DNA from 4 places in the Pseudomonas sp. NPDC077186 genome. Region 1 is predicted to be linked to each of the others. Evidence: riboswitches for the same ligand, from Rfam matches in the RefSeq annotation. Region 1 holds a riboswitch; each other region holds the start of a gene.
What was found. Region 1 has a riboswitch for cobalamin ahead of ACIGKL_RS08330 (TonB-dependent receptor domain-containing protein). Riboswitches for the same ligand answer to the same signal wherever they lie in the genome.

Region 1 (7,507 bases):
CATGTGGATCACCCTGTGGCTGGTGCCCGAGGGCTGGGGCTGGCTGCTGCTAGGCTTTCTCATGTTCCGCCTGTTCGACATCGTCAAGCCCTGGCCGATCCGCTGGATCGACCGCCATGTGCACGGCGGCGTCGGCATCATGCTCGACGACGTGATCGCCGGGGTGTTCGCCTGGCTGGCCATGCAGGGCCTGGTCTGGGGCTGGGACAACTACGCGGCATCGTTGGGCTTCTAGAGGGCAAGGGCATGGCGCTGACGGGCTGGCTGCTGGCCGGCGTGTTGCTGCTGATCGGGGCGAGCGGGGCGCAGGCGCAGGACGCCCCGCCCGGCGAGATCCGCCTGGCCAGCGAGGTGTGGAACGGGCACACCCATGCCGATGGCACCGGGCTGGCCTGGGACGTGCTGCGCCGGGTGTTCGAGCCGGCCGGCGTGGCCTTGCGCATTCACAGCGTGCCCTATACCCGTTCCATCGGCCTGGTGCAGCGCGGCGAGGCCGATGCCTGGGTCGGCTCCTACCGCGACGAGGTCGGCGAGGGGGTGTTCTACCCGCGCTGGCACTACGACGCCGACCAGATCGCCGCGCTCGGCCTACGCGACAAGCCGCAACTGACCCTGGACAAGCTCGCCGACTACCGCCTGGCCTGGATGCGTGGCTACGGCTACCAGGCCTATCTGCCGAATGTGCGCGACTACCGGGAAATTCACCGGCGTAGCGGTATCCTCGGCATGCTCGAGCTGGGCCACGCGGATTTCTATATCGACGCCCGCACCGAGGTCGACGACGTGCTGAGCGAGGCGCCGGACGCCGGGCGCTACCGCATCAGCGAACTGACCCGCCTGCCGCTGTACCTCGGCTTCGCCGACACCCCGCGTGGCCGCCGCCTGGCCGAGGTCTACGACCGGCGCCTGGGCGAGCTGATGGCCAGCGGCGAGTTGCGCCCGCTGTTCGAGCGCTGGCAGCAACCCTATCCCTTCGACTGAGCCGGGAGGCCGTCCCCATGCAATTGCGCCACTGCCTCGTTGTTCTCGGCCTGCTGTTCGGCCCGCTGTGCTGGGCCGCCTCGCAGGTGCAGGTGGTCGGCCTGTTCCCCGGCGCGGCGGTGCTCAACGTCGACGGCCAGCGCAAGCTGGTGCGGGTCGGCCAGAGCGGGCCGGGCGGGGTGCAGGTGGTCAGCGTCGACAAGCAGGGCGCGGTGCTGCGGGTCGACGGCGTCGAGCGCAGCTATCCGCTGAGCCGCGAATACAGCGCCGGCTTCGCCGAGCCGGCGAAGAAACGTCTGAGCATCGCCAAGGGCATCGGCGGCCACTACTGGGTGGCCGGCTCGGTCAACGGTCAGACCGTGCAGTTCCTGGTGGACACCGGCGCCACCTCGGTGGCGCTCAATGACGCCCATGCCAAACGCTTGGGCATCGATTACCGGGTCAGCGGCCGGCCGCTGCAGGTCAACACCGCCAGCGGCGTCACCCGTGGCTGGCGGGTGATGCTTGACCGGGTGAAGATCGGCGACCTGGAGGTGCTCGGCGTCGAGGCCGTGGTGCTGGAGGGTGGCGCGCCGCACGAGGCGCTGCTGGGCATGAGTTTTCTCGGCCGGGTCGGCTGGCGCGAGGAACAGGGCATGCTGGTGCTCGAATCCAAGCTCTGAGACCGGCATTGAGCGTTTCGATACTGATGATCGGCAATTCAGGCTGACCCGGCGGCGGGGCCTGCTGATACAATGCCGCCCCTGTTTCGTACTCATTGCTAGGAGTATCCGGTGTCCGTCGTGTTCGTCGCCGCCTCCCAACTGCCCACGCCCTTCGGTGTGTTCACCATGCACGGTTTCCTCGACCAGGCCACCGGCAAGGAACACGTCGCCCTGACCTTCGGTAACGTGGCCGACGGTGCGCCGGTGCTGGGCCGTCTGCACTCCGAGTGCCTGACCGGCGACGCCCTGTTCAGCCTGCGCTGCGACTGCGGCGCGCAGCTGCAGGCGGCGCTGCAGGCGATCGCCCAGGAAGGCCGCGGCGTGCTGCTGTACCTGCGTCAGGAAGGTCGTGGCATCGGCCTGCTGAACAAGATCCGCGCCTACGAGCTGCAGGACGGCGGCGCCGACACAGTCGAGGCCAACGAGCGCCTGGGCTTCGGCGCCGACCAGCGCGACTACGCGATCTGCCAGCCGATGCTCGCCCACCTGGGCATCCAGAGCCTCAAGCTGATGACCAACAACCCGCGCAAGGTCAAGGCGCTGGGCGACATGGGCATCAATGTGGATCACCGCGTGCCGCTGCAGATCGAGCACAACCCCTACAACAAGCGCTACCTCGCGACCAAGGCCGGCAAGCTCGGTCATATGCTGGGCAACCAGCACCAGGGCGAGGCCGAGGACAGCCTGTGACCCGCGGCCAGGTCAAGCGGCGCCTGGCACTGGCCTGGTGGCGCCAGCTGGGCGTGGCCCTGGCGCCGTTGTTCGTCTTCAACCTGCTGTTCGGCGGCGGCGGCGCCCAGGTGCTGAGCCTGCCGCTGTTCGTCGCCGGCCTGGCCTCGATGTTCGTCAGTCTGCCGCTGTTCGCCGCCTACAAGCGTGCGCTGATCGCCACCGACCAGGCCCTGGACAGCGACTCCGAGCCGGCCGCCTGGCTGGAGCTGGATCGTGTGCGTTTGCGCGCCCTGCTCGGTGCGGCGCTGCCGGCCTGGATCGCCGCCCTGGCGGTGCTGGCCGGGCTGGAGGCGATACCGCTGATGCTGCTGGCGCTGTCGAGCATCGTCCTGCACTGCCTCTACCGCATTCCCCGCCAACTCGGCTGATGCGCGCGCTGCTGCTCGCCCTGTGGCTGCTGGCCCTGCCGCTGGCGGCCGCGCCGCGGGTGGTCAGCCTGGCGCCGTCGCTCAGCGAGATCATGCTCGAGCTGGATGCCGCCGACCTGCTGGTCGGCGTGCTCGCAGGCGACGAGCAGCCCGCCGCGCTGGCCCAGCTGCCCACCGTCGGCCGCTACGGCCAGCTGGAGTTCGAGCGCCTGCTGCAGCTGGCGCCCGACTTGATCCTGATCGCCCCGGGCAGCGTGCCGGCGGCGCAGCAGGCGCAGTTGCAGCGTTTCGGCATTGCCCAGCTGGTGGTCGAGCCGGCGCGCCTCGAGCAGTTGGCCGAGGCCTTTATCCTCGTCGCCGAGCGTATCGGTCGCGCCGAACGGGGCGAGCGGCTGGCGGCGGAGTTTCGCGACGAGCTGGCCGGGTTGCGCCAGCGTTACCGGCGCGAGCGGCCACTGGCGGTGTTCTATCAGGTCTGGCATCAGCCGCTCTATACCATCGGCGGCGAGCAGCTGATCGGCGATGCGCTGGCGGTGTGTGGTGCGCGCAACCTGTTCGCCGACCTGAGCCAGCCGGCGCCGCAGGTCGGCATCGAGGCGGTGCTGGCGCGCGACCCCGAGGTGATTCTCGGCGGCAGCAACGCCGAACTGGCGAACTGGCAGGCCTGGCCGCAGCTGCGCGCGGTGCGCCGCGGCCAGGTCTGGGCGGTGCCGGACAGGGGCCTGGAACGGCCCAGTCGGCAGATGCTCGGGGCCCTGGAACAACTCTGTGAGTTGTTGGCTGGGGCGCGGTGAGGGGCGGATTTACCCACGAGTCGTTGGATGCTTCGCGTAGGGTGGACATGGCGTCAGCCTTGTCCACCGTTGTCGGCCGGGCGGTGGACAAGCCTTCGGCATGTCCACCCTACGCGCTTGATGCGGCGTAACCCACCATGGGCGCAACGCGATCCATCGCCCGGTGGGTTACGCGGCGCGCCATAACCGCTGGCGTCCAGGCGTCAGTGTCCGGCGCCGCTAACCCACCCTACGAGTTGGTCGTCAGAGTTGCGGCGTCCAGGTGAGCGCGAACAGCGCGGTGCGGCCGGCGTTGTTGTAGCCGAAGCGGCTATTGGGCGTGCTGTAGGTGGCTTCGGCGTAATCCTTGTCCAGCAGGTTATCCAGTTTCAGGCTGAGCCCCACCTCCTGTGTGGCCTGCCAGGCAGCGCGCAGGCTGAGCAGACCGTAGCCGCCCAGTTCGATGTCGTTGTCGGCATCGTCGTAGCGACCGCTGACCGCGCGCCAGCCGGCGCCGAGCGAGACATCACCGAAGCGGCGGTCGAGATCCAGGCTCAGCGTGCGTTTGGCGCGGCGTTGCAAGGTATGGCCGCTGTCGCGGTCGCGCGGGTCGATCAAGGCCAGGGCCAGGTTGCCTTGCCAGCCGAACAGCTCCTGCTGCACGGCGACTTCGAAGCCATTGACCCGTGCAGTCTGGACGTTCTGCGGGATGAAGTTCTCGTCGAGGACGATGGCGTCCTCGATCTCGGTACGGTACAGCGACGCCTGCAGCGAGCCGCTGTCGCTGTAGTGGCTGCGCCACTGCAGTTCGTAGCTCTTGGAGCGTTCCGGATCGAGATCGGGGTTGGCGCTGGGGAAGCACAGGCCGCCGAAGCAGAAGTCGGGGAAGTACAGGTCGTTGAAGGTCGGTGCGCGGAAGCCTTCGCTGTAGGACAGGATCAGCTCGTTGGCCGCGTTCAGCGGCAGGGTCAGCGCCGCATTCCAGGTGTTCTCGCTGCCGAACTGCTGGTTGTCGTCGTGGCGCAGGCCCAGTTCGGTGGAGAAGGCCTCGCCGCTGTAGCGGTGCTGGATGAAGGCCGCGCGGTTCCAGCGCGAATCCTCGACGAAATCGGTGCTGCCCTGGGCGCGATCCTCGTACCAGTCGAGCCCCAGCAGCACTTGCTGGCTGTCGTTCAGGGTCAGGCGGTTGAGCCAGTTGGCCGAGTCGCGGTAGGTATTGAACTGGCTGAGCGAGCCGCCGGGTTGGTCGTTGCCGCTGTCGCGCTTGTCTTCGCTGTGGCCGATCTCCAGGCGACTGCTCCAGGTGTCGTTGATACGGCCGTCGAGGAAGGCCGAGACGCTGCTGAGGAGGAAGTCGGTGGTCGGCAGCGAACCGGTGAAGGTGTCGTCGTACTCCACCTGGCCGCGCTGGTCGAGGACGCTGAAGCCGGCCTGCAGGTCGTCGCTGAAACGGTGCGCCAGGTTCAGGCTGAGCGAGCGGTTGCGGTAGGCGTCGTCGTCGCCGTTGGCGCCGAAGCCGTCGCGGGTGGCGTCGATGCCGGCGGTCTCGTCCAGCGCTGCGCCGAGGTGAAAGCGCGTGCGCTCATCGCCACCGGACAGGCCGAGGCTGCGCTGGTAAGTGCTGTCGCTGCCGGCGGCCAGCCGTGCATGGGGCTTGAGGCCCTGGCCGTCACCCTGGCGAGTGAAGATCTGGATCACCCCGCCGATGGCGTCGGAGCCATACAGGGCCGAGCGCGGGCCGCGCACCACCTCGATCCGCTCGATCTGCTCGGGGGCGAGAAACTCCAGGCTGCTGGTGCCGCTGCTGGCCGAGGCGATGCGCTGGCCGTCCACCAGCACCAGGGTCTGCGCGCTGCTGGTGCCGCGCAGAAATATGCCGGTCTGGCTACCTGCGCCACCGGTGCGCACGACGCTGAGACCGGGGACGCGCTCGAGCAGTTCGGCAACGCTGCCGGCCTGCAGGCGCTCGATATCCGCCCGCTCGAACACCGTGGTGGCGGCGGTGGCCTGGGCTTGCGGTTCGGCCAGGCGCCCGGAGGTGATCACCAGCGGTTCGGCGGCGTAGGGTTCGGCGGCCAGGCTGAGGCCGGGCAGCACGGCGATGGCCAGGGCCAGGTGGGACAGTTTCATGATGGTTATTCCTCAAAGGTCGGCAGACGTTCGAGGAGGGCAGGGGCAAGCGCGCGCAGGGCGGCGCTTGACGGTGCGGCCCTCCGCAACACCAGTCGCACCGCCGGGGCCGGTCTCCGGGCTCACGACCCCGGTCCGCCTTCCCGGGAACACCCAGTGGCCTTGGACAAGGTGCAGGTTTGCGGCCTGCCGTCGATTACCGTTGCGGGGGCAGCGTCGGGATTGCCTGGATGGCGCACCGACTTCCCGTTTCACGCCGTGTTAGCGGCGCACCCTGGCGGAACATGCAATGCCGCGCACCCTAGTGCGCGGCGGGATGAATGACAAGCAAGGCCCGCTCATTCGGCGATGAGCGAGCCTCATGTTCAGAGCAGGGCCAGGCGCGCGCGCACCGCCGCTTCGATGCCGGCCTGGTCGAGGCCGCATTCTTTGAGCATCTGCGCCGGCTTGGCGTGTTCCACGTAGTAGTCGGGCAGGCCCAGCTGCAGCAGCGGCTTGACGATGTTCTCGGCGGCGAGGAACTCGCCGACCGCGCTGCCGGCGCCGCCCATCAGCGCGTTTTCCTCGATGCTCACCAGCAGCTCATGGCTGGCCGCCAGCTCGCGCAGCAGGGCGGTGTCCAGCGGTTTGACGAAGCGCATGTCGACCACCGTGGCGTCCAGCGTCTCGCCGACCTGCAGCGCCTCGGCCAGTTGCACGCCGAAGGCCAGCAGGGCGACGCGGCGCCCCTGGCGACGGACCAGGCCCTTGCCGATCTGCAGCGGCGCCAGGCCCGGCTCGATGACGGCGTTGGGGCCGCTGCCGCGCGGGTAGCGTACCGCCGCCGGGCCGTCGAACAGGTAGCCGGTGGTGAGCATGCGACGCAGCTCGTTCTCGTCGCTGGGGGTCATCACCAGCATGCCGGGGATGCAGCGCAGGTAGGAGATGTCGAAGCTGCCGGCGTGGGTCGGGCCGTCCTCGCCGACCAGGCCGGCGCGGTCGATGGCGAACAGCACGTCGAGGTTCTGCACCGCGACGTCGTGGATCAGCTGGTCGTAGCCGCGCTGGAGGAAGGTGGAGTAGATCGCCACCACCGGCTTGACCCCGTCGCAGGCCATGCCGGCGGCCAGGGTCACGGCGTGCTGCTCGGCGATGGCGACGTCGAAGTAGCGCGCCGGGAAGCGCTCGGCGAAGGCCACCAGGTCCGAGCCTTCCTTCATCGCCGGGGTGATGCCGACCAGGCGGTTGTCCTGCTCGGCCATGTCGCACAGCCACTGGCCGAATACGTTGGAGTATTTCGGGCCGGACGGCCGTTTCTGGCTGGAGAGCGGCGCGGCATCGGGTTTGACCGGCTCCAGTTTGGTGATGGCGTGGTAGCCGATCGGGTCGGCCTCGGCCGGGGCGAAACCCTTGCCCTTCTTGGTCACCACATGGAGGAACTGCGGGCCCTCCAGGTCGCGCATATTGCGCAGGGTGGCGAGCAGGGTGGGCAGGTCGTGGCCGTCGATGGGGCCGATATAGTTCCAGCCCAGTTCCTCGAACAGGGTGCCGGGCACCAGCATGCCCTTGGCGTGTTCCTCGGTCTTGCGTGCGATCTCCCAGGCGCCGGGCAGGCGCGAGAGGATCTTCTTGCTGCCCTCGCGCATGCTGGCGTAGGTGCGGCTGGAGAGGATCTTGGCCAGGTAGTTGGACAGCCCGCCGACATTCTTGGAGATCGACATGTCGTTGTCGTTGAGCACCACCAGCATGTTGGCGCCGACCTCGCTGGCGTGGTTGAGCGCCTCGAAGGCCATGCCGGCGGTCAGTGCGCCGTCGCCGATCACCGCCACGCTCTTGCGCT
Region 2 (7,507 bases), on a different contig from region 1:
GCAACCTGCATCCGACCGAGGCCTATCTGCTGCTGCCGCCCGGCGCGCTCGATGAGCACGGCTTGCTGGCGCATTACGCGCCGGATCTGCACGGCCTGGAAGTGCGCGCCGAGCTGCCGGAGGCGCTGGGCAAGCGGCTGGCCGCAGCGTTGCCGGCCGGCGGTTTTCTCCTCGGCCTGGCCAGCATCCCCTGGCGCGAGGCGTGGAAATACGGCGAGCGCGCCTACCGCTACTGCCAGCACGACCTCGGCCACGCGCTGGCGGCCCTGGCCATCGCCGCCGGCGTGCAGGGCTGGCAGGTACGGCTGCTGCGCGGCGTGGCGGAGACGCGGCTCGACGGCCTGCTGGGGCTGGATCGCAGCGGCTTTCACGAGGCGGAATACGGCGACTGTCTGCTGTGGATAGGCCCGGCGCAGCAGGCCGAATTCCACTTGCCCGAGGCTCTGCTCGATGACCTGGCGCAGCTGCAACTGCAGGGCTCGCCCAATCGCCTGTCACGCGACTATCGCCACTGGCCGGAGTTGCAGCGGGTACATGCCTTGTGCCGGGCGCCGGCGTTGCCGCCCGTGGCCTGGAGTGCCGAGGCGGCCGCCGTGCGTGGGGACAATCCGGGTCTGCCGCTACGGCCGCTCCTGCACCGGCGGCGCAGCGCGCAGGCCATGGACGGGCGCAGCGGCATCCAGGCTGCACTGCTGCTGGCCTGGCTGCGCCGCCTGCTGCCGGCGCAGTCGCCGCTGCCCTTCGCGCTTACTGGCGAGCCGCCGGCCATCGACCTGCTGCTGTTCGTCCATCGCGTGCAGGGCCTGGCGCCGGGGCTGTACTGGCTGGATCGCACGGGCGGCGGGGGGCAGGCGCTGCGCGAGGACTATCTGTGGCAACGGGTGGACGACGAGTTGCCGCTGTACCGCCTGCTCGAAGGCGATGCCCGCGGCCTGGCGGGCTTTCTGAGTTGCGGCCAGGACATCGCCGCCGACGGCTGCCTGGCCCTGGCCATGCTGGCGCGGCTGGAGGATGCCCTGACAGATGGCGCCTGGCGCTATCCCAGGCTCTACTGGGAGTGCGGGCAGATCGGCCAGCTGCTCTATCTGGAGGCCGAGGCGGCCGGGCTGTCGGCCACCGGCATCGGCTGCTATTTCGACGATGCCTTGCAGGAATTGCTCGGCGCTGCCGACAGCGGCTGGCAAAGCCTTTACCATTTCACCCTTGGCCGCGCCGTATGGGACGAACGCCTGACCTCCCTGCCGGCCTACCCGCAACCCCGTATTCCCCCTGTGCAAGGAGAGACCCCATGACCCAGGTGCTCGACGATCTGGTGGCGCTGCTCAGCCTGGAGCAGATCGAGGAAAACCTATTCCGCGGGCGCAGCCAGGACCTGGGTTTCCGCCAGCTGTTCGGCGGCCAGGTGCTCGGCCAGTGCATCTCCGCGGCCAGCCAGACGGTGGCCGCCGAGCGCCATGTGCATTCGATGCACGGCTACTTCCTGCGCCCCGGCGACGCCACGCTGCCGGTGGTCTACCAGGTCGAGCGCACCCGCGACGGCGGCAGCTTCAGCACCCGCCGCGTGGTGGCGGTGCAGAAGGGCCAGCCGATCTTCTTCTGCAGCGCCTCGTTCCAGTACGACGAGGAGGGCTTCCACCACCAGAGTGCGATGCCCGAGGTGCCCGGTCCCGAAGGGCTGAAGTCGGAAACCGAGTTGGCGCGGATGGTCGCCTCGATGATTCCCGAACGTCTGCGCGAGCGAATGATCAGCGACAAGCCGATCGAGATCCGCCCGGTGACCCTGATCAATCCCTTCGCCCCGCAGCCCTGCGAGCCGGTCAAGTACGTGTGGTTCCGCGCCGCTGGCGCGCTGCCGGACGACCCGCAGCTGCACAAGTACCTGCTGGCCTACGCCAGCGACTTCAACCTGCTCACCACCTCGATGCAGCCGCATGGCGTGTCGGTGTTCCAGAAGTTCATGCAGGTCGCCAGCCTCGACCATTCGCTGTGGTTCCATCGCAACCTGCGGATGGACGACTGGCTGCTGTACGCCATGGACAGCCCCTGGGCCGGCAACGCGCGCGGCTTCTCCCGCGCCAGCATCTACAACCGCCAGGGCGAGCTGGTGGCCTCGGCCGCCCAGGAAGGCCTGACCCGCGTGCGGGAAGACTGGAAATGAGGCAGCTGGCGACGGCGCGCCACTGGGTGTTCGACATGGACGGCACCCTGACCCTGGCGGTGCACGACTTCCCGGCGATCAAGCGCGCGCTGGGTATTCCCCAGGACGACGACATCCTCCATCATCTGGCGGCGTTGCCGGCAGACGAAGCCGCGCAGAAGCACGCCTGGTTGCTCGAGCACGAGCGCGAACTGGCGGTGGCCTCGCGACCGGCGCCGGGGGCCATCGATCTGGTGCGCGCGCTGTGCGAGCGCGGCTGCCGGCTCGGCATCCTCACCCGCAACGCCCATGAGCTGGCGCTGTTGACCTTGCAGGCCATCGGCCTGGACGACTGTTTCGCCGACGCAGACATCCTCGGCCGCGACGAGGCGCCGCCCAAGCCGCATCCCGGCGGGTTGCTGCACCTGGCCGAGCGCTGGGCGGTGGCGCCGCGTGAGCTGGTGATGGTCGGCGACTACCGCTTCGACCTGGAATGCGCCCAGGCCGCCGGTGCGCGCGCGGTGCTGGTCAACCTGCCGGACAACCCCTGGCCCGAGTTGACCGGGCTGCATGCGCGCGATTGCGCGGAGCTGCTGGCGCACCTCGGCCCTTAGCCTCGCGTAGGGTGCGCTGCGTGCGCCTCCACGTTGCGTCTCCTGCATTCCGACGTGCGTTCGGCCGCAGTTTTGGCCGGAACGTCGCTTTAGTCATGGTCTGAATCCTGATTCACTGATGTTCTGTGAATCAGGACTCAGACCATGGCTTACCGTCCCAGCGAAGCGCGGCTCGACCGCGATCAGGCGTTGCGTCGACGCATCCTCGTCTGTGCCCTGCAGCGGGTGGTCGATGGCGGGTTCGCCGCCTTGACCATGCAGGCGCTGGCCGAAGACGTCGGCATCGCCACCGGCAGCCTGTACCGGCATTTCCGCAGCAAGGGCGAACTGGCTGCCGAGGTGTTCGCCGACGCCAGCCAGCGCGAGGTCGATGCCCTGGCCGCCACCCTGCGCGCGCCGGGCGGCGCGCCGCAGCGCCTGCGCGCCGGCCTCGAACAGTTCGCCGCGCGCGCCTGGCACAGCCGCCGCCTGGCCTTCGCCCTGATCGCCGAGCCGGTCGACCCCGAAGTGGACGAGCAGCGCCTGCTGTACCGCGAGGCCTATGCCGAACTCTTTACCGATCTGCTCGAGGAGGGCGTGCGCCGCGGCGAATTTCGCCTCGAGCAGGTCGGCCTGGTCGCCGCCTGCCTGGTCGGCGCCATCGCCGAGGCCCTGGTCGGCCCGCTCTCTCCCCCGGCCCGCGCCGCCCGTGCGGCGGGCCACCCCACCCTGGAGTTGGCCGACGTCAGCGCCAGCCTGGTCACCTTCTGTCTGCGCGCCGTCGGCGCCGAGGAACTGCCGCGATGAAACCCAGCCTGCACGCCGAAACCCACGAGGTGTTCAACCAGGTACCGAGCCTGGACGGCGCCAACCTCTATCGCCTCGACCTGCCGCTGCAGGAGTGGATTCGCCGCTATGACGGCGGCTGGGCCGAACAGCGCCTGCACGCCTACGGCGCGCTGGCCGGCGGCGCACTGATGCAGGCCGGCTTCCTCGCCAACGAGAACAAGCCGGTGTTCAAGAGCCATGACCGCTACGGCAACCGCGTCGATCTGGTGGAGTTTCATCCGGCCTACCACGAGTTGATGCGCACCGCGGTCGAGCACGGCCTGCCCTCGCTGCCCTGGACCGACCCGCGCGCCGGCGCCCATGTCGCCCGTGCCGGGCTGACCTACCTGCACAGCCAGGCCGAAGCGGCCAGCGGCTGCCCGTTGACCATGACCTTCGCCGCCGTGCCGGCCATCCGCCTGCAACCGAACGTGGCCGAGCAGTGGCTGCCGAAGATCCTTTCCAGCCAGTACGACCCGCGCAACCTGCCGATGGAGCAGAAGAGCGGCGTCACCATCGGCATGGCCATGACCGAGAAACAGGGCGGCACCGACGTGCGCGCCAACACCACCCGCGCCTACCCGGTCGGCAGCGGCGGGCCGGGGCAGGCCTACGAACTGGTCGGGCACAAGTGGTTCTGCTCGGCGCCGATGTGCGACGCCTTCCTCACCCTGGCGCAGACCGACAAGGGCCTGTCCTGCTTCCTGCTGCCGCGCCACCGCCCGGACGGCACGCGCAACCAGTTCTATATCCAGCGCCTGAAGAACAAGCTGGGCAACTGGGCCAACGCCTCCAGCGAGGTGGAGTACCGCGGCGCCTTCGCCTGGATGCTCGGCGAGGAGGGGCGCGGCGTGCCGACCATCATCGAGATGGTGGCCATGACCCGCTTCGACTGCATGGTCGGCTCCAGCAGCCTGATGCGCCAGGCGCTGACCCAGGCCGCGCACCACTGCGCGCATCGCCAGGTGGGTGGCAAGCTGCTCGCCGACCAGCCGCTGATGCAGAACGTGCTGGCCGACCTGGCGCTGGAAAGCGAGGCGGCGCTGGCCTTGTCCATGCGCATGGGCCGCGCGCTGGATCACCTGCATGACGAGCAGGAAGACAAGTTCGCCCGCCTGGTCACCGCCGTCGGCAAGTACTGGATCTGCAAGCGCGCGCCGGAGATGGTCTACGAGGCCAGCGAATGCATGGGCGGCGCCGGCTACGTTGAGGAAACCATCCTGCCGCGCCTGTATCGCGAGGCGCCGGTCAACTCGATCTGGGAGGGCTCGGGCAACGTGCAATGCCTGGACGTGCTGCGCGCCCTGTCCAAGGAGCCCGGCGTGCTCGGTGCGCTGTTCGCCGAGCTGGGCGACGGCCACGGCGATGCGCGGCTGAAGGCGCATATCCAGCGCTTGAAGGCCGATTTTGCGGATACCGCCGATATCCAGTACCGCGCCCGCCAGCTCACCGAGGACGTGGCCGTGGCGCTGCAGGCCAAGCTGCTGCTGGAGGCCGGAAACAGCGTGGTGAGCGACGCCTTTATCGCCAGCCGCCTGGAAGGCCGCGGCCGCGTCTACGGCACCCTGCCGCGCGGCGTCGACGTCGAAGCACTGCTGGCGCGCAGCATGCCGCAGCTGATCTAAGGCATGAACATGCACGCCAGTCTCTTTGAACGGTTACGGGCCTGGCTGGCCGGTGACATCGGTGCCGATTACGGCATTTCCCAGCTGCAGGCTGCAGCCGGGGTGGCGGGCTTCAGCAGTCAGCCGCCGGCCGTGCACTTCAATCCGCTCGGCGGTGTGCATGGCGGCTACACCGCCACGCTGTTCGATGCGGCGCTGGGGCTGGCGGTGTACTCGCAGGCCAGCGCCGAGGAGGTCTATGTGACCGCCAGCCTGCAGGTGAATTACCTGCGCCCAATCGGCCCGGCGGCCTTGCCGCTACGTACCGAAGCCCGCGTGCTGCAGCGCGACGGGCGACAGGTCGCGGTGCAGGCCACGCTGCACGACGCTCAGGGGCAGCTGTGTGCCAACGCCAGTGGCCTTTTCACCTGCTTGCGTCATACGGCCTAAGACGCCGGGCACTGTCTTTTGTCCGTGCCGCCGGGTAAGGTGGCCGCCGATGGTTCCGGCCCCAGGGTCGGATGAAAAGGGAACAGGGTGCGGCGCATGTCGCCAATGCCCTGGCTGCCCCCGCAACTGTAAGCGGCGAACGACGCCCATATGCCACTGGCCCACCGGCCGGGAAGGCGGGCGAAGGGTCGAGCCGCGAGCCAGGAGACCTGCCATCGCCGTCGGGCGCTTGCGCCCATCCCCTCCATCCGGATCGTCGCGCGGTGGGCGCGACCAAGGAACCCTTATGCATATCGAACCCGGCGTCGTCGAAGGCGCCAAGATCCTGCTCAGCTACGCCACGGCCGTCGCCGGCTTCGGCCTGACCGCCCAACTCGCCCGCGATGCCATCCGCGACAACGGTGGGGCGGTCGCCCTGGCGCTGCGCAGCCTGTTGACCACCGCCCTGGTGTTCTGCTTCTTCGAGGTCTTGCCGCATCACCCGGTGGGTGTCTCGGAGGTGCACCTGATCCTCGGCTCGACCCTGTTGCTGCTGTTCGGCGCCGGCGCCGCGGCCATCGGCCTGGCCGCCGGCCTGTTGTTGCAGGGGCTGCTGTTCGCCCAGTTCGACCTGCCGCAGTACGGCATGAACGTCACCACCCTGCTGCTGCCGCTGTGGGGCATCCAGCTGCTGGCCAAGCGCATTGTCGCGCCGGGCACCGCCTACGTGGATCTCTCCTACAAGCAGGCGCTGGCGCTGTCGACCGCCTACCAGGGCGGCATCGTCGCCTGGGTGGCGTTCTGGGCTTTCTACGGCCAGGGTTTCGCCGCGGATAACCTGGCCGCGGTGGGCAGCTTCGGCCTGGCCTATATGAGCGTGATCCTGGTCGAGCCGCTGATCGATCTGGGCGTGCTGGCCGCGGCCAAGGCGCTGGCGCGTTTCAGCCAGGGCCCGCTGTTCAACGTGCGCCTGCACCAGGCCGCCTGACCCGCAGCGCTACTGGCGGCGCTGCCAGATCATCTTGCCGGTATTGCTCTCGGTGACCAGGTAGGGGTCGCTGAAGCGATAGTAAGCGGCGGGCTGGTAGTCGGCGGCGCCGTCCAGGCGCACCAGCAGCACGCCGTTGTCGCTGCGCCAGCGGCCGCGGTATTGCAGCTCGCCCGGGCTGTTGAAGCTCCAGTCGCTGCCGCCGCCGGCCGCCAGGCTCCACTGCGCGACGCTGCCGTCGGCGCCCAGCTGCAGGGTCAGCAGGGTGGAAAACGAGGCGAAGTTGGCGCCGCCGCTGTTGATCTGCTTCTCGTGGATCCAGGTGCCGATCAGCGCCGGATCCAGGCGCTCCGCTGCAGTCGGCGCGCTGGCCGGCGCGCCGCGCTGGAACAGCGCCTGGCGCTCCAGCACCTGGCCGTTGCGCGGGTCGCGCGCGGCGATGCTGACGTTGAGCATGGCGTTGGCGTAGGTGGCGTTCATGTTGGCGATCAGCAGCCCGGACTGCGGGTCGCTGATCTCGGCGCGCAGCAGCTGGCCGTCGTAATGACCCTTGAGGTTCAGGCGCAGGCGCTGGTTTTCCACGTATTGCCCCTCCACCGACTGACCCTGGCTGCGCAGGATCAGCTCGGCCGGCTGGCCGTCGAGGTTGGCGTGGTAGTGGCCGTCCAGCTCGCCGGCGAGCAGGACGGGAGCGAGCAGGGGCAACAGGAGCAGGCTGAGCAGGCGTGGCATGGGGCGACCCTCGGGCAGGCGCTATGCGGCTAAGCCTAGTCGCTTGACCGCGGGGCCGCCCCAGGCTTGCAGACTGTCCCGGTCGCCTACTCTGGAGCACCGCCATGAACCGTCGCCAAGCCTTCCACCACGAACTGCAACTGGCCCGTCGCAAGCGCCGCCTGGGCGATGCCGAGGGCGAGCTGCGTCATTTGGA
Region 3 (7,507 bases), on a different contig from region 1:
TAGCCGCCGGGCAGGTAGAGGCTGTCCACCTGCGGCAGGCCGTCGCCCGCCAGCGGCGAGAAGAATTCAATTTCGGCGCCCAGCTCGCACAGCAGATCGAGGTTGGCCTGATAGAGAAAGGCGAAGGCGCCGTCGCGCGCCACGCCGATGCGCACGCCGGCCAGCAGCGGCTCGACCGCCCGCGGTGGTGGCGCGGCGAAGCGCACTGGCGCCGGCAAGGCCACCTCGGCGCTGGCGGCCAGGGCATCGGCGGCGGCGTCCAGGCGCGTGTCGAGGTCGGCCAGTTCCTGCGCCTGCACCAGCCCCAGGTGACGGCTGGGCAGCTCCACCGCAGCATTGCGCGGCAAGGCGCCGTACCAACGAATGGTGCTCGGCAACGCAGCGCGCAGAATCTCGCCATGGCGCGCGCTGGCCACCCGGTTGCCGAGCACCCCGGCGAACGGCAGGTCGGCCTGGAAGGTCGCCAGCCCATGGGCCAGGGCGCCGAAGGTCTGGGCCATGGCCGAACCGTCGATCACCCCCAGCACCGGCACGCCGAACTGCCGCGCCAGGTCGGCCGCCGAGGGCTGGCCGTCGAACAGGCCCATCACCCCTTCGATCAGGATCAGCTCGGCCTCGCCCGCCGCCTGCCAGAGCAGGCGGCGGCTTTCGGCCTCGCCGACCATCGCCAGGTCGAGCTGGTACACCGGCGCGCCGCTGGCGCGGGCGAGGATCATCGGGTCGAGAAAGTCCGGGCCGCACTTGAACACCCGTACCCGCCGTCCCTGGCGGCTGTGCAGGCGCGCCAGGGCGGCGGTGACGGTGGTCTTGCCCTGCCCTGAGGCGGGCGCGGCGATCAGCAGCGCCGGGCACTGGCGCGAAGTCAAAACTCGACCCCCTTCTGCGCCTTCACCCCGGCCTTGAAGGCATGCTTGACCAGGCTCATCTCGGTCACCGTATCGGCCGCCTCGATCATCCCCGGCAAGGCGCCGCGCCCGGTCACCACCACGTGCTGCAGGAGCGGCCGTGCCTGGATATCGGCGAGCACCGCATCGAGCTGCAGATAACCGTGCTTGAGGGCGATATTCAGCTCGTCCAGCACCACCAGGCCGACGCCCTCGTCGTTCAGCAGGCGCTGCGCAACGGCCCAGGCCTCGCCCGCCTTGGCGATATCGCGCTGGCGATCCTGGGTCTCCCAGGTGAAGCCCTCGCCCATCACGTGGTAGCTGACTTCCTCGGGGAAACGGCGAAAGAAGGTTTCCTCGCCGGTGCTGGCGGCGCCCTTGATAAATTGCACCACGCCAACCCTGATGCCGTGGCCGAGGGCGCGGGCGACCATGCCGAAGGCGCTGCTGCTCTTGCCCTTGCCATTGCCGCTGTGCACCAGCAGCAGGCCGTACTGGTCCTGGGCCTGGGCGATCTTCGCGTCGATCAGCGCCTTCTTGCGCGCCATGCGCGCCTGGTGCCGGGCGTCGCGTTCGGTCAATGCGCTGTCGCGCGGGATCGATTCGCTGTCGCGTTCGGTCGATTCGCTCATCGAGGTTTCCTGGTCTGCGGGCATCCGGGCGCAGGCCGCCGTGCACGACTGGCAAGCTGGCATGGCGGCATCGTTGCGCTCCCGAACACACTGGGCTGGACAAGGCAGGCGGAGAACGGCGCGCGCGGGCCACCGGGAAGGCGAGCCCGCACGCCAGACAACGCCCTCCGCGATGCCGTGGACTGCAGCAGGCCGGTCTCCGGGCTTGTGAGCGAGCCTCGCGGGCTAGCGCCGCGCCTTCCCATGCACGAAGCACAGTGGCAATAGAGCGGCGTTTGACTCACCTACCGTTGCGGGGGCAGCGCCGGAATTTGAACCGGCTTCCCTGTTTCACCTCGTACGCGCGTGGCGTCGGGCACCTGAAGCAAGGCGCGCAGGGTAGAGGCTGGGAGGGTTGGGCGTCAACGCCACGGCGGCTCAGCGCTTGCGGCACAGGGTCAGGCCGTCACCCAATGGCAGCAGCGACAGCTCGACGCGCGCATCGTCCCTGAGCGCCCGGTTCAGCGCCTGAATGGCGCGGGTGTCGGCACTGTCCGGCTGCGCCTGTAACACCCGGCCGCTCCACAGGGTGTTGTCGAACAGCAGCAGGCCGCCCTGGCGCAACAGGCGTAGCGCCTGTTCCAGGTAGGCCGGGTAGTTGGCCTTGTCGGCGTCGACGAAGATCAGGTCGAAGTCGCCCTGCCCTTCGCCCTCCAGCGCCGCCAGGCTGTCCAGCGCCGGGCCCAGACGCCACTGGATACGCTCGGTCAGCCCGGCCTCGGCGAAGTAGCGGCGGGCGGTGGCGTTGTAGTCGCCGGGCAGGTCGCAGCAGATCAGCTGGCCCTGCGACCCCATGGCATCGGCCAGGCAAATGGCGCTGTAGCCGGTGAAGGTGCCGACCTCGACGATCCGCCGGGCGCCGAGCAGGCGCACCAGCAGGGCCATGAACTGGCCCTGCTCCGGGGCGATCTGCCAACGTGCCTGGCTCAGCTGCGCGGTTTCCGCACGCAGGCGGGCGAGCAGCGGCGACTCGCGCAGGGAGACGTCCAGCAGGTACTGGTAGAGCGCGTCGTCGAGTTGCAGGCTGCGCTGGGTCACGGATTGCGCGCCAGTTCGGGGGCGAGCACGCGCTTGGCGTCCAGATAGGCGCGCTGCCAGTAGCTGTTGTCCAGACTGTCCAGGCGCACCGTACCGCCCGAAGACGGCGCGTGGACGAAACGTCCCTCGCCGACATAGATGCCGGCATGACTGACGCCGCGCCCGCCGTTGGTGGCGAAGAACACCAGGTCACCGCTCTGCAGGGCGTCGCGGCGCACATTGGGGCTGCGCATGGCGCTCAGCTCGCGGGTCGAACGTGGCAGGCTGATGCCGGCGGCGTCGCGGTAGACGTAGCCGATCAGGCCGCTGCAGTCGAAACCGCCGTCCGGGGTATTGCCACCGTAGCGATAGGGCGTGCCGACCAGGCCGAGGGCGCGGAACAGCACGTCGTCGGCGCCGCCCTGGAACTGGCCGGTGGCTGGTGGATAGCTGGGCTGTGGGGTGGGGGCGCGACTGCTACAGGCACTCAGCAGCAGGGCGAGAACGAGCAGGGCAACACGGGTCGTGACGGGCATGAGCGAGGCGATCCTGAGCCTGGATGCGCCCTACTCTGCCGGCTCGGGGCGAACGGCGCAACCCTGGGGCCGCGCCGAAGGGCGCTCAGAGCTTGCTCTCAGGGATGACGCTGGGCGGCCTGCTCGTCGTCCACCGGGGCCAGGGCGAGGACGCGCTTGGCCTGCAGGTAGCTGCGATTCCAGTAGCTGTCGTCCAGGCTGTCGATGCGCACGCCGCCGCTGCGGCGGCTGCTGGAATGGATGAACTGATCGTCGCCGAGGTAGATGCCGGCGTGGCTGACGCGGCCGCGGCCGCGGTCGTTGAACAGGATCAGATCGCCCGGCTCCAGGTCGGCGCGGGCCACCTTGGGCGCATCCAGCTTGATCAACTCGCGGGTCGAGCGCGGCAGTTCCAGGCCGACTTCCTTGCGGAACAGATAGCCAACGAAGCCGCTGCAGTCGAAACCGGACTGCACCGAAGTGCCACCGTAGCGATAGCGGGTGCCGACCAGCGAACGCCCGAGATCGAGCAGGCTGTCGGCCAGCTGCGGCATTTCGTAGGGTTTGTCGTCGATCAGCGCGGCCATCTCGTCCTCGGCAGGTTCGACCTGCTGAGCGACGGGCTTGACCGCGGGCTCGTCGAGCTGCGGCTGCGGCGCGTGGCCGGCGCAGGCGGCGAGAAAGGCGATGAGTGCAAAAGGCACGAGGGGTGCGAAGCGTTTGCGCATGGGCACGACCGTGTCGGTTCAATTTACAAGTGCGCGACTATGCCCTCTATGCCGTCTATTTGCAAATTCTATCGCTCGAAATGTGACCCAGTAGTTTCGGCAACACATCTAAGGCCCGCCCAGCCAGCCGTACATCCACCACGGCGCTGAGGTCGGTCAGCGTGGGGTTGATCTCCACGCTCAGGCCTCCGGCCTGGCGGGTACGCAGCACCGGCTCGACTATGTAGGGGAAGCTGGCGCTGGTGCCGACGCTGAGCACCAGGTCAAAACCCTTGCGCAGCTCGGCGTAGAGGCTGTCGATGGCCGCCTCCGGGAGCATTTCCTCGAACAGCACCACGGGTGGGCGCAACACCCCGCCGCACTGCCGACAGCGCGGCGGCAGCGGCCGCTGCAGGTGCTCGGCCAGTTCGCCGTCCTCACCACCGCAGGACTGGCAATAGAGCGGCGCCAGCTCGCCGTGAATCTCGATCAGGCGCTCGCCGGGACTGCCGGCGGCGCGGTGATAACCGTCGATGTTCTGCGTCAGCACCCAGCAAGCGGGCTTGCGCCGCTGCAGCTCGGCGATGGCCAGGTGACCGGCATTCGGCGCCGCGCCGAGACAGGCCTTGCCCAGCTCGGCCAGGTACTTCCAGCACAATGCCGGGTCGCGGCGCAGCATTGGCCCGGACAGCGCCGCCTCGATCGGCAGGCCTTCGGCGGTATGGCCGTTGTACAGGCCGCCGAGGCCGCGGTAGGTGGGCAGGCCGGAGTCGGCCGACAGCCCCGCGCCGGTAATGACCAGGATGCGCTCGGCCTGCTCGATGGCCCGCGCGACTCGCCGCAGCGCCTCGTCCATGGCCTTAACCGAGGATCTCGCTGAGGGGGATAAACCGCAGGCTGTCGCCCTCCTCCAGCGTTGCCCCCTCGAGCACCTCGGCCAGCCCTTCGGCCCAGGCGGCGCTGCGCAGCACGCCGGAGCTCTGGTTGGCGTAGGGCACTGCGCGGCCGTGTTCCAGGCGCGCACGCAGGTACTCGCGGCGCATGCCCGGCTTGCGCCAGACGAACCCGGCCGGCACGGCGAAACCCAGCGGCTCGACGCGCGGCACGCCGAGACGACGCAGCAGGTAGGGGCGCGCCAACAGGCCGAAGGTGACCAGGGTCGAGGCCGGGTTGCCCGGCAGGCCGATCACCGGCACGCCCTGGTAATGGCCGAAGGTCAAAGGCTTGCCCGGCTTGATCGCCAGCTTCCACAGCGCCAGCTCGCCGGCCTCGCGCAGGGCCAGGCCGAGATAATCCGCCTCGCCCACCGAGACCCCGCCGGTGGACAGGATCAGGTCGACGTCGCCGAGCCTGCCGAGGGCCTCGCGGGTTAGCACCAGGTCGTCCGGCAGGATGCCGGCGTCGACCACGGCGCAGCCCAGGCGCTGCAGCCAGGCGCTGAGCAGGCGCCGGTTGCTGTTGTAGATCTGCCCCGGGCCGAGCGCCTGGCCGGGCTCGACCAGCTCGTCGCCGGTCGACAGCACGGCGACCCGCGGCCGCCGCCGCACGCGCAGTTCGGCCGCGCCGAGAGAGGCGGCCAGGCCCAGTTCGATCGGCCCCAGGCGCGTACCGGCCGGCAGCACGCAATCGCCGACACGGGTTTCCTGGCCGCGGGCGCGGACGTTCTGGCCAAGCCTGAGCGGCTGGCGAAAGCGCACTCGGCCGGCGTCATCCAGCTCCACGTTTTCCTGCATTTCCACGCTGTCGGCGCCGGCCGGCAGCGGCGCACCGGTAAAGATGCGCGCGCAGCTACCCGGCTGCAGCGGCAAGGGCGCCGTGCCGGCCTGGATGCGCTGGCTGACCGGCAGCGCCTCGCCCTGCCAATCGGCCAGGCGCAGGGCGTAACCGTCCATGGCGCTGTTGTCCCAGGGCGGCAGGTCGAGGGCGGCAAGCAGCGGCTCGGCCAGCACCCGGCCATCGGCATCGGCCAGCGCGACCGATTCCTGCTGCGCGATGGGCGCGGCCTCGGCCAGCGCCAGCAGGCGCGCCAGCGCCGCCTCCATGGGTAGCAGGCCGGGTTGCTCGCAACCGCTCATCCGCGGCTCTCGCAGGCGGCCACCTGCTTCAGGTGGGGGACGAAATTGCAGGGACGATGGCGGGCATCGAGCTGCTCGCCGAGGATGCCGTCCCAGGCGGTGCGGCAGGCGTTGGTCGAACCCGGCAGGCAGCACACCAGGGTGCCGTTGGCCAGACCGGCCAGGGCACGCGACTGAATGGTGGAGGTGCCGATATCGGCCACCGAGATCTGCCGGAACAATTCGCCGAAACCGTCCACCTGCTTGTCCAGCAGACAGGCAACCGCTTCCGGCGTGCTGTCGCGCCCGGTGAAACCGGTACCGCCGGTGATCAGCACCACCTGTACGCCGTCGTCGGCGATCCAGCCGGCGACCTGGGCGCGGATCTTGTAGAGGTCGTCCTTGAGCAGGACGCGCGCGGCCAAATGGTGACCGGCCTCCTGCAGGCGATCGACGAACAGTTGTCCGGAGGTATCGGTTTCCAGGGTGCGGGTGTCGCTGACGGTGAGCACGGCGATCTGCAGCGGCACGAACAGCGCCTCGGCCTTATGGTTCATGGCAGGCTTCCAATTGCGAGAGAATGGCCGGAGTTATATCACACCACCCGCCACCGGAGACGCCAGCATGCCCGCATCCAACGCCCCACCGCCCTGCTCCGTACTGCTGCTTGCCGGCGGCCGCGGCCAACGCATGGGCGGGCGCGACAAGGGCCTGCTGGAGTGGCGCGGGCGGCCGCTGATCGCCTGGCTGCACGAGCTGGTACGCCCCTTGAGCGACGACCTGATCGTTTCCTGCAACCGCAACGCCGAGCGCTACGCGCCCTATGCCGACCGCCTGGTGAGCGACCAGGACAGCGACTTCCAGGGACCGCTGGCCGGCATTCGCGCGGGCCTGGCGGTGGCCCGTCATACGCAACTGCTGATCCTGCCCTGCGACGCGCCGCTGGTGGATCGCCCGCTGCTCGACGCCTTGCTCGAACGCGCCGGTAGCAAACCGGCGGTGGTGCGCCAGGGGCAGTACTGGCAGCCGTTGTTCTGCCTGCTGCCGACCGCGTTGCGCGACGATCTGGAACGCGCCTGGCAGGCCGGCCAGCGCAGCCCGCAGCGTTGGCTCGACGGCCTCGCACCGACGCCGCTGGACTGCCCGCTCGACGATGCGCGCCTGGCCAACCTGAATACGCCGGAACTCCTCGCCGCCGCCCGCCCCGGCTGAGGCGCCGGGAAAACTCGGTGGAACTCGCACGCCGCGACTGCGTCTGAGCCTGGGTACATAGGTTGTATCACCCAAGGAGACAGACCATGACTCAACGGATCATCCCCGCCCTGCTTATCGCCCTCGGTTTCGCCGCACTGGCCGGCTGCGCCTCGCCGTCGGTGATCACCCTGAACGACGGCCGCGAGATCCAGACCGTGGACAAGCCCAAGTTCGACGAGGACTCCGGCTTCTACGAGTTCGAGCAACTCGACGGCAAGCGCGCCACCGTCAACAAGGATCAGGTGCAGACCGTCAAGGAACTCTGAAACGACGACCCGGGCCTCCCCTGCGAGGCCCGGGCGGGTTGCGGGATTGCCGATGGAAGGACTGCCACCCACAATTTTTTCGGGCTAACCCCTTGTGCGGTAAAAGTTTTTCGGTAGAATACGGCTGATTCGGAGTGTA
Region 4 (7,507 bases), on a different contig from region 1:
TACACCAGCGGGGTGCCGAGCACCGAGGCGCAGCCGAGCATGGAGCACACGCCGGGCACCACTTCCACCTCGTAGCGGTCGGCCAGGCGGTCGTGCAGGTACATGTAGGAACCGTAGAAGAACGGGTCGCCCTCGCAGATCACCGCCACGTCCTGGCCTGCGTCCAGCAGGCGAGCGATCTGCTCGGCGCAGGTGTCGTAGAAATCGGCGATCACATCCTCGTAGGACAGCGGCGGGGCCAGCTTCTCGGTGGTCACCGGGTAGACCAGCGGCAGGCGCTGCTGGGCGGCGTCCAGATGCTCTTCTATGATGCCGAAGGCATTCCCGCCATGGCCGGCGTTGTGCTTGGCCTTGGCCACGAAGTAGGCCACCACGGGTGCGCTTTTCAGCAGGCGCAGGGCCTTGAGGGTAAGCAGCTCGGGGTCGCCGGGGCCGACACCGAGGCCAAGCAGACGGCCAGCCATCACTCCACCTCCGAGGCCAGGGCGTTGACCGCCGCTACCGCCATGGCGCTGCCGCCACGGCGGCCCCGCACTATCACGTAGGGCACGCCGCGGCTGTCTGCCGCCAGGGCATCCTTGGATTCCGCCGCGCCGATAAAGCCCACCGGCATGCCGATGATCAGCGCCGGCTTCGGCGCACCGGCGTCGAGCATCTCCAGCAGGTAGAACAGCGCGGTCGGCGCGTTGCCGATCACCACCACGCTGCCTTCCAGGTGTTCGCGCCAGTGCTCCAGGGCCACCGCCGAGCGGGTGTTGCCGACTTCACGGGCCAGCTCCGGCACGCCGGCGTCGTGCAGGGTGCAGATCACCTGGTTGTTCGCCGGCAGGCGCGGGCGGGTGATGCCTTCGGCGACCATGCGCGCATCGCAGAGAATCGGCGCGCCAGCCAGCAGCGCCGCACGACCGGCCGCGCCGGCACCGGGGGAGAAGCGCAGATCCTCCACCACGTCGACCATGCCGCAGGCATGGATCACCCGCACGGCGAGTTTTTCCAGGTCGGCGGGGATGCCATCGAGGTTGGCTTCGGCGCGGATGGTGGCGAAGGAGCGGCGGTAGATTTCCTGGCCGTCGCGGATGTAATCAAGCATCGGGGGTTCCTGCGGGGTGTTGGCGGGCGAACCAGGCGCCAACCTGGTCGATGGTCATGGCGGGTGCCAGCAGGCGGCCGAAACCGGGCGTTTCGGGCGTGCGTTGGTAAAGCTGGTAGTGCTCGGGCGTGCTGGCCAGCAATGTGTAGGGCTGCACCCTGGCGCTGGCGCAGCTGCGCGGGCAGGCGCTGAGGTGCACCTGCGGGCGTGCGTGGCTTGCGCGCAGCAGCTCGGCCAGGTGCAGGGCATGGCGCTTGCTGTCGGACAGGCCGCGGGCGCAGGCGGCCGAACCGGTGCAGGCGACCAGGCCGAGCAGCGGCTCGTCGGCGCGGACCAGCAGGCCCAGGTCGCCTAGCGCGGACAGCAGCTCACCGGCGCTGGCCTCGGGGACGTTGCCCAGCAGCAGGCCCTGCCAGGGCGTCAGGCGCAGTTCGCCGTCGCCATGGCGTTCGCTCAGCTCGGCCAGCGCCAGCAGCTGTTCGGCGTGCAGGCGGCCGAGGCGGGCGCCGGCGGCGACCATGCACAGGCCATTCTGCGCCTGTGGATAAATCCCTGCCGGCGTGCGCTCGACGGTGGCGGCAGGCTGCCAATTGGCCGGTGGCGGCTGCAGGGGGAAATTCAGGCGCGCCTGCAGGCGCCGTAGCAGTTCATCCGGCGAGATATGGCCGAGCAGCTGGCGCATACGCGACTGCTCGGGCGTGGCCAGTTCGAGAAACAGCAGCAGCAGCTGGCGCACCAGCTCGAGCGCCTGGGGCGCCTCGATGCGCGCCAGCGGCGCGTCATTGGGGCAGCCGGCCAGGCCCAGCAGCAGGTGGCGCTCGTCCTCGGCGGCCAGCCACAGGTCGTGGGGGTGTTCGCGCATGGCCAGGGCCTCGCCGCCGTCCAGCTGCAGGGCGAACTTGGCCGACAGCGTCTGCAGCGCCGGGCTGTCCTGCAGCAGGTCGAGCAGCTGGCCGGCCAGCGGGCGCAGGTCCATGCGCGCCTGCGGGTCGAGGCCGGCGGCGGGGCTGAGCAGCAGGTTGCGCACATCGTCGGCGGCGGCCACGCGCGGGCCGAGGCCGGCGCCGAGCAGGGCGTCGATCAACGTGCCTTCCTGGCCGGGCAGCACGCCGCGGATCTGCAGGTTGCTGCGGTTGGTCAGCTCCAGCACGCCGTTGGCGCAGTGCCTGGCCGCCTCGGCAATCGCCCGCGCCTGAACGCTGCGCAGCACGCCGCCGGGCAGCTTGATGCGGCAGATGCCGCCGTCCAGCGCGGGGACGATGCGCAGCAGGCCGGGGCAGGCGGAAGGGCGAACGGGCGCGGGCAAAGGGGTCACCTGTGGCTAACGACGCGGCGACCGAACCAGCGAAATCCGCCCACGGGGGATTCCATGGCATCGGTACACCCCGCCCGATGTTGGCACTCGCGACCAGCGTTCGTCGGCAGGTCTCCTGGCTGACAGGTCTTCGTCCGCCGCGCCTTCCCGGTTACCCAGTGGCCGATTGCATTGGACTCGCTGTTTACAGTTGCGGGGGCAGCCACGGTGAACCGTGTTCCCTCTTGGGGAATTTCTGAAATGGCCATTTACCGTCACTCCCGCGAAGGCGGGAGCCCAGGTACTACTGAGATTCTGGCTTCCCGCCTGCGCGGGAATGACGACTATTTCAGAGTTTCCTTAGGCCCTTTACTGAGTCGTATCGACTCATGGGGCACCGACGAAGGCGCTATTATGCCCGCTTTGCCCGGAGCGCGGACAGGCGCTCCGTCGGGCCTGTGCGAGGACATTGGATGAAACCCTGGTTGACTCTGGTCGGTATCGGCGAAGACGGCTACCCCGGCCTGGGCAAGGCCGCGCGTCGTGCCCTGCTGGCGGCCGCGCGCATCGTCGGCGCGCCGCGCCAGCTGGCCTTGCTGCCGCCGTGCATTGGCGCCGCGCGCGAGACCTGGCCGAGTCCCTTCGACCTCGAACCGCTGCTGGCCCGGCGTGGCGAGGCGCTGTGCGTGCTGGCCAGCGGCGACCCGATGTTCTATGGCGTCGGCGCCAGCCTGGCGCGCCAGCTGGCGGCCGACGAGCTGCGGGTATTGCCGGCGCCGTCCTCGGTGTCGCTGGCGGCGGCGCGCCTGGGCTGGCCGTTGCAGGAGGTGGAGGTGCTGTCGCTGGTCGGCCGGCCGCTGGCCACCCTCAATTCGCGGTTGTTTCCCGGCGTGCGCCTGCTGGTATTGAGCGCCGCTGGCGATACGCCCGCGCAGGTCGCCGTAGCGCTGCGTGAGCGGGGCTTCGGTGCCAGTCGCCTGTGCCTGCTGGAGCACCTGGGCGGGCCGGATGAACGCCGCCTCGATGGCCTGGCTGAAAGCTGGAGCCTGCCGCGCGGCGCCGACCTCAACCTGCTGGCCGTGGAGTGCCTGGCCGACGCCGGAGCACGCCTGCTGCCACCGACCTGTGGTCTGCCTGACGACGCCTACCGCCACGACGGCCAACTGACCAAGCGCGACGTGCGCGCAGTGACCCTGGCGCGCCTGGCGCCGCTGCCCGGCGAGCTGCTGTGGGATGTCGGCGCCGGTTGTGGCTCCATCGGCATCGAGTGGATGCGCGCACACCCGGCCTGCCGCGCCATCGCCATCGAGGCCAACGAGGGGCGCCAGGCGCATATCCGCCACAACCGCGATGCCCTCGGCGTACCTGCCCTGCAGCTGGTCGCCGGGCATGCGCCCGAGGCGTTGGATGGATTGCCGGCGCCGGATTCGGTCTTTATCGGCGGCGGCGTCACCGTGCCCGGCGTGCTGGACGCCTGCTGGGCCGCGCTCAAGCCCGGCGGGCGCTTGCTGGCCAATGCGGTAACGATTCAGAGCGAGGCGGCGCTGGTCGCCTTCCGCGAACAGCAGGGTGGCGAACTGCTGCGTCTCACCGTGGCCCAGGCGCAGCCGCTGGGCGGCTTCGATACCTGGCGCGCGGCGCTGCCGATCACCCTGCTGGCGGTGCGCAAACCTTGAGTGCGCGACTCCTGCTGCTCGGCGGCACCAGCGAAGCGCTGCGCCTGGCCCGTCGCCTCGGGCCGGAAACCATCTACAGCCTGGCCGGCCTCGGCCGGGTGCCGGATGACCTGGCCTGCCGCGTGCGCGTCGGCGGCTTTGGCGGCGTCGAAGGCCTGGCCGCCTTTATCGACCGCGAAAGCATCGAGCTGCTGCTGGATCTGACCCACCCCTATGCGGCGCAGATCAGCCATAACGCCGCTCGCGCTGCAGAACTGGCGGGCGTGCCCTGCTGGGCATTGCGTCGCCCTGGCTGGCAACCGCGCGCGGATGACGACTGGCGCGAGGTGGACGACTGGGACGGATTGACCCGTGCGCTGGCGCCGTTTCAGCGGCCGTTGTTCACCTCCGGGCGCGAGCCGCTGGCCCATCTGCACCAGATTCCCGCGCACCAGCACTGGACGGTGCGCTGCCTGCAGGCCGAGCCGGCGCCGCCGCGCGCCGAGGTGATTGGCGCCCGCGGGCCTTTCTCGCTGGACGAGGAACGCGCGCTGTTCGCCCGAATCTGCTGCGACGTGCTGGTGAGCAAGAACAGCGGCAGCGCTTCCACCGAGCCCAAGCTGCAGGTGGCGCGCGAACTGGGTCTGCCGGTGCTGCTGTTGCGCCGGCCGCAGTTGCCGGTGGTGGCGCGTGAGTTTGCCGAGCCGGATGCCCTGTGGGCCGCGTTGGCGGTAGGTTGGCGCTGAGCGCAGCGAAGCCCAACAGGGAGCCCGCAGGCTCCGCTCGGAGATCTCCAGCCCTCGAAAATCCCCGTTGGGCTTCGTCGCAGGCTCCTCAACCCAACCTACAGGCTGCCGGTGTTGCCCGGGCTGGCGCGGTAGGTTGGCGCTGAGCGCAGCGAAGCCCAACAGGGAGCCCGCAGGGCTCCGCTCGGCGATCTCCAGCGCCCCGAGAATCCTTGTTGGCCTTCGTCGCAGGCTCCTCAACCCAACCTACAGGCTGCCGGTGTTGCCCGGGCTGGCGCGGTAGGTTGGCGCTGAGCGTAGCGAAGCCCAACAGGGAGCCCGCAGGGCTCCGCTCGGCGATCTCCAGCCCTCGAAAATCCCTGTTGGGCTTCGTCGCAGGCTCCTCAACCCAACCTACAGGCTGCCGGCGTTGCCTGGGCTGGCGCGGTAGGTTGGCGCTGAGCGCAGCGAAGCCCAACAGGGAGCCCGCAGGGCTCCGCTCGGCGATCTCCAGCCCTCGAAAATCCCCGTTGGGCTTCGTCGCAAGCTCCTCAGCCCAACCTACATGCTACCCGGATTGCATTTGGGCCATGACGCGCTGCTAGACTGCCGGCCCTTTTGGAGACCCTGATGAACCAAGCTCCTTATGCGCGCATCCTGTTTATCGGCCCCGGCCTGGGTCGTGGGGCCTCGGCCGAGCTCTTGCAGCAGCGCATCGAAGCGCTGCTCGGCGAGGCGCATCTGCATGACAGCGAGCAGGACGGCTGCTGGCAGACCATCGATGAGGCGCCGCGACCGCTGCTGGTGGTGGATCTGGAGCCGCGCGCCGATGCCGCGCACCGCGACTGGCTGCGCCAGCGCATCGCCGAGCGGGGCGATGGCGACCGGGTATTCGTGCTCTGCACCGCGCTGGAAGACGCCTGGCTCGATGGCCTCGGTGCGCTGCTCGAGCGCCGCGAGGCGCATAGCCCCTGCAGCGAGGTGCCGCCGATTCCGGCGCAGCACGCCTGGTCGCAGATCCCGCCGCACGCCCAGCGCCTGCTGCTGTGCAACGGCCCGCGCTGCACGCGCAAGGGGGCGCTGGGCCTGTGGAAAACCCTGCGTCAGTGGCTCAAGGTCGCGGGCCGTCTGGAGTGCGCGGGCGGCGTGCATATCACCCGCAGCCAGTGCCAGTTTCCCTGCGACCTGGGGCCGACCGCGAGCCTTTATCCTCAGGGCGAGTGGTACGGCATCAGGGACGAGGCGGCGGTGATTCGCCTGGTCGACGAGCGCCTGGTGGCGGGCCGGGCGTTGCCGGAGCTGCGCATCGATGGCAATGGCGGCGAATGAGCCCCGGATTACGCCGGCGGCTAATCCAGGCTGCGAACGGGGCCGATAACGCGGGCAATTGAACCCATCGCCTGACAGAGGGATCATCTGGACTAGGCTGGATGTGATTTCACGTGCATCCGCAGGAGGGTTTCGCATGCTTGCGCAACTGCCATCGGTACTCCGCGAACTGCAGCTGCCGCTGCGTCTGAAGCTGTGGGACGGCAAGCAGATCGACCTGGGGCCGCGGCCCAAGGTGACCCTGGTGGTCAAGGACCCGAGCCTGGTCAGCCAGCTGGCCAGCCCCAGCCTGGACGCCCTCGGCGGCGCCTATGTCGAGGGCAAGCTCGACCTGGAAGGGCCGATCGATCAGGTCATCGCCGTGGGCGATGCGTTGAGCAGCGCGCTGCTCGGCGACGCCGCCGCGCCGCTGGAGCCGCGCAGCGCCCACGACAAGCGCAGCGACGCCGCCGCCATCAGCTATCACTACGACCTGTCCAACGACTTCTACCGGCTGTGGCTGGATCGCGACATGGTCTATTCCTGCGCCTATTTCGAGACCGGCGCGGAAGACCTCGACCAGGCCCAGCAGGCCAAGCTGCGCCACCTGTGCCGCAAGCTGCGCCTGCAACCGGGCGAGCGGCTGCTCGACGTCGGCTGCGGCTGGGGCGGCCTGGCGCGTTTCGCCGCCCGCGAGTTCGGCGCCCGGGTGTTCGGCATCACCCTCAGCCAGGCGCAGCTGGAACTGGGCCGCCAGCGCGTGGCCGAGGACGGGCTGGAGGAGCGTGTGACCCTGGAACTGCTGGACTATCGCGACCTGGCGCAGGACGGCCGCTTCGACAAGGTGGTCAGCGTCGGCATGTTCGAGCACGTCGGCCACGCCAACCTGGCGCTGTACTGCCAGCGTCTGTTCGGCGCGGTGAAGGCCGGCGGGCTGGTGCTGAACCATGGCATCACCTCGCGTTACACCGATGGCCGCCCGGTGGGGCGCGGCGCCGGCGAATTCATCGACCGCTACGTGTTTCCCCAGGGCGAGCTGCCGCACCTGGTCAGCATCGGCGCGGCGATCAGCGAGGCCGGCTTGGAGATAGTCGATGTGGAGAGCCTGCGCCTGCACTACGCGCGCACCCTGCAGCTATGGAGCCAGGGCCTGGAGCAGCGTCTGCAGCAGGCGGCGGCGCTGGTGCCGGAGAAGGCCCTGCGCATCTGGCGGCTGTACCTGGCCGGCTGCGCCTACGGCTTCCAGCACGGCTGGATGAACCTGCACCAGATCCTCGCGGTCAAGCCGCGCGAGGACGGCAGCCACGACCTGCCTTGGACCCGCGCCGACCTTTATTCGCAATGAAGTAAGATGCGCCTCGACCCCATCCGTCGAGCCGCCCATGCCGCAGCAGCATCGCTACCGCGTCGCCCTCACCGTTCTGGCCATTCTCGC

Region 2: another riboswitch for cobalamin. It lies ahead of ACIGKL_RS09690 (energy-coupling factor ABC transporter permease); the one in region 1 lies ahead of ACIGKL_RS08330 (TonB-dependent receptor domain-containing protein).
Region 3: another riboswitch for cobalamin. It lies ahead of cobO (cob(I)yrinic acid a,c-diamide adenosyltransferase); the one in region 1 lies ahead of ACIGKL_RS08330 (TonB-dependent receptor domain-containing protein).
Region 4: another riboswitch for cobalamin. It lies ahead of cobG (precorrin-3B synthase); the one in region 1 lies ahead of ACIGKL_RS08330 (TonB-dependent receptor domain-containing protein).

The regions. Positions count from the first base shown of each region.
Region 1 covers NZ_JBITWE010000001.1:1,764,828-1,772,334, reverse strand. Annotated here, with positions in the region: gene ACIGKL_RS08360 (phosphatidylglycerophosphatase A) at 1-235, shown strand, start outside; gene ACIGKL_RS08355 (substrate-binding periplasmic protein) at 247-981, shown strand; gene ACIGKL_RS08350 (TIGR02281 family clan AA aspartic protease) at 999-1,643, shown strand; gene ribA (GTP cyclohydrolase II) at 1,755-2,375, shown strand; gene ACIGKL_RS08340 (MFS transporter) at 2,372-2,785, shown strand; gene ACIGKL_RS08335 (cobalamin-binding protein) at 2,785-3,579, shown strand; gene ACIGKL_RS08330 (TonB-dependent receptor domain-containing protein) at 3,823-5,688, opposite strand; cobalamin riboswitch at 5,778-5,980, opposite strand; gene dxs (1-deoxy-D-xylulose-5-phosphate synthase) at 6,054-7,507, opposite strand, start outside.
Region 2 covers NZ_JBITWE010000002.1:227,275-234,781, reverse strand. Annotated here, with positions in the region: gene ACIGKL_RS09720 (nitroreductase family protein) at 1-1,292, shown strand, start outside; gene tesB (acyl-CoA thioesterase II) at 1,289-2,158, shown strand; gene ACIGKL_RS09710 (HAD family hydrolase) at 2,155-2,751, shown strand; gene ACIGKL_RS09705 (TetR/AcrR family transcriptional regulator) at 2,896-3,537, shown strand; gene ACIGKL_RS09700 (acyl-CoA dehydrogenase family protein) at 3,534-5,183, shown strand; gene ACIGKL_RS09695 (PaaI family thioesterase) at 5,187-5,612, shown strand; cobalamin riboswitch at 5,646-5,844, shown strand; gene ACIGKL_RS09690 (energy-coupling factor ABC transporter permease) at 5,899-6,579, shown strand; gene ACIGKL_RS09685 (hypothetical protein) at 6,589-7,311, opposite strand; gene ACIGKL_RS09680 (DUF3703 domain-containing protein) at 7,416-7,507, shown strand, end outside.
Region 3 covers NZ_JBITWE010000007.1:49,405-56,911, forward strand. Annotated here, with positions in the region: gene ACIGKL_RS22150 (cobyrinate a,c-diamide synthase) at 1-866, opposite strand, end outside; gene cobO (cob(I)yrinic acid a,c-diamide adenosyltransferase) at 863-1,516, opposite strand; cobalamin riboswitch at 1,689-1,894, opposite strand; gene ACIGKL_RS22160 (O-methyltransferase) at 1,934-2,593, opposite strand; gene ACIGKL_RS22165 (C40 family peptidase) at 2,590-3,108, opposite strand; gene ACIGKL_RS22170 (C40 family peptidase) at 3,207-3,815, opposite strand; gene ACIGKL_RS22175 (NAD-dependent deacylase) at 3,871-4,650, opposite strand; gene glp (gephyrin-like molybdotransferase Glp) at 4,655-5,869, opposite strand; gene moaB (molybdenum cofactor biosynthesis protein B) at 5,866-6,405, opposite strand; gene mobA (molybdenum cofactor guanylyltransferase MobA) at 6,473-7,060, shown strand; gene ACIGKL_RS22195 (YgdI/YgdR family lipoprotein) at 7,147-7,368, shown strand; tRNA gene ACIGKL_RS22200 (tRNA-Pro) at 7,499-7,507, shown strand, end outside.
Region 4 covers NZ_JBITWE010000003.1:579,080-586,586, forward strand. Annotated here, with positions in the region: gene ACIGKL_RS14680 (precorrin-2 C(20)-methyltransferase) at 1-464, opposite strand, end outside; gene ACIGKL_RS14685 (precorrin-8X methylmutase) at 464-1,090, opposite strand; gene cobG (precorrin-3B synthase) at 1,083-2,396, opposite strand; cobalamin riboswitch at 2,493-2,676, opposite strand; gene cbiE (precorrin-6y C5,15-methyltransferase (decarboxylating) subunit CbiE) at 2,858-4,060, shown strand; gene ACIGKL_RS14700 (cobalt-precorrin-6A reductase) at 4,057-4,785, shown strand; gene ACIGKL_RS14705 ((2Fe-2S) ferredoxin domain-containing protein) at 5,395-6,093, shown strand; gene cfaB (C17 cyclopropane fatty acid synthase CfaB) at 6,230-7,417, shown strand; gene ACIGKL_RS14715 (ATP-binding protein) at 7,455-7,507, shown strand, end outside.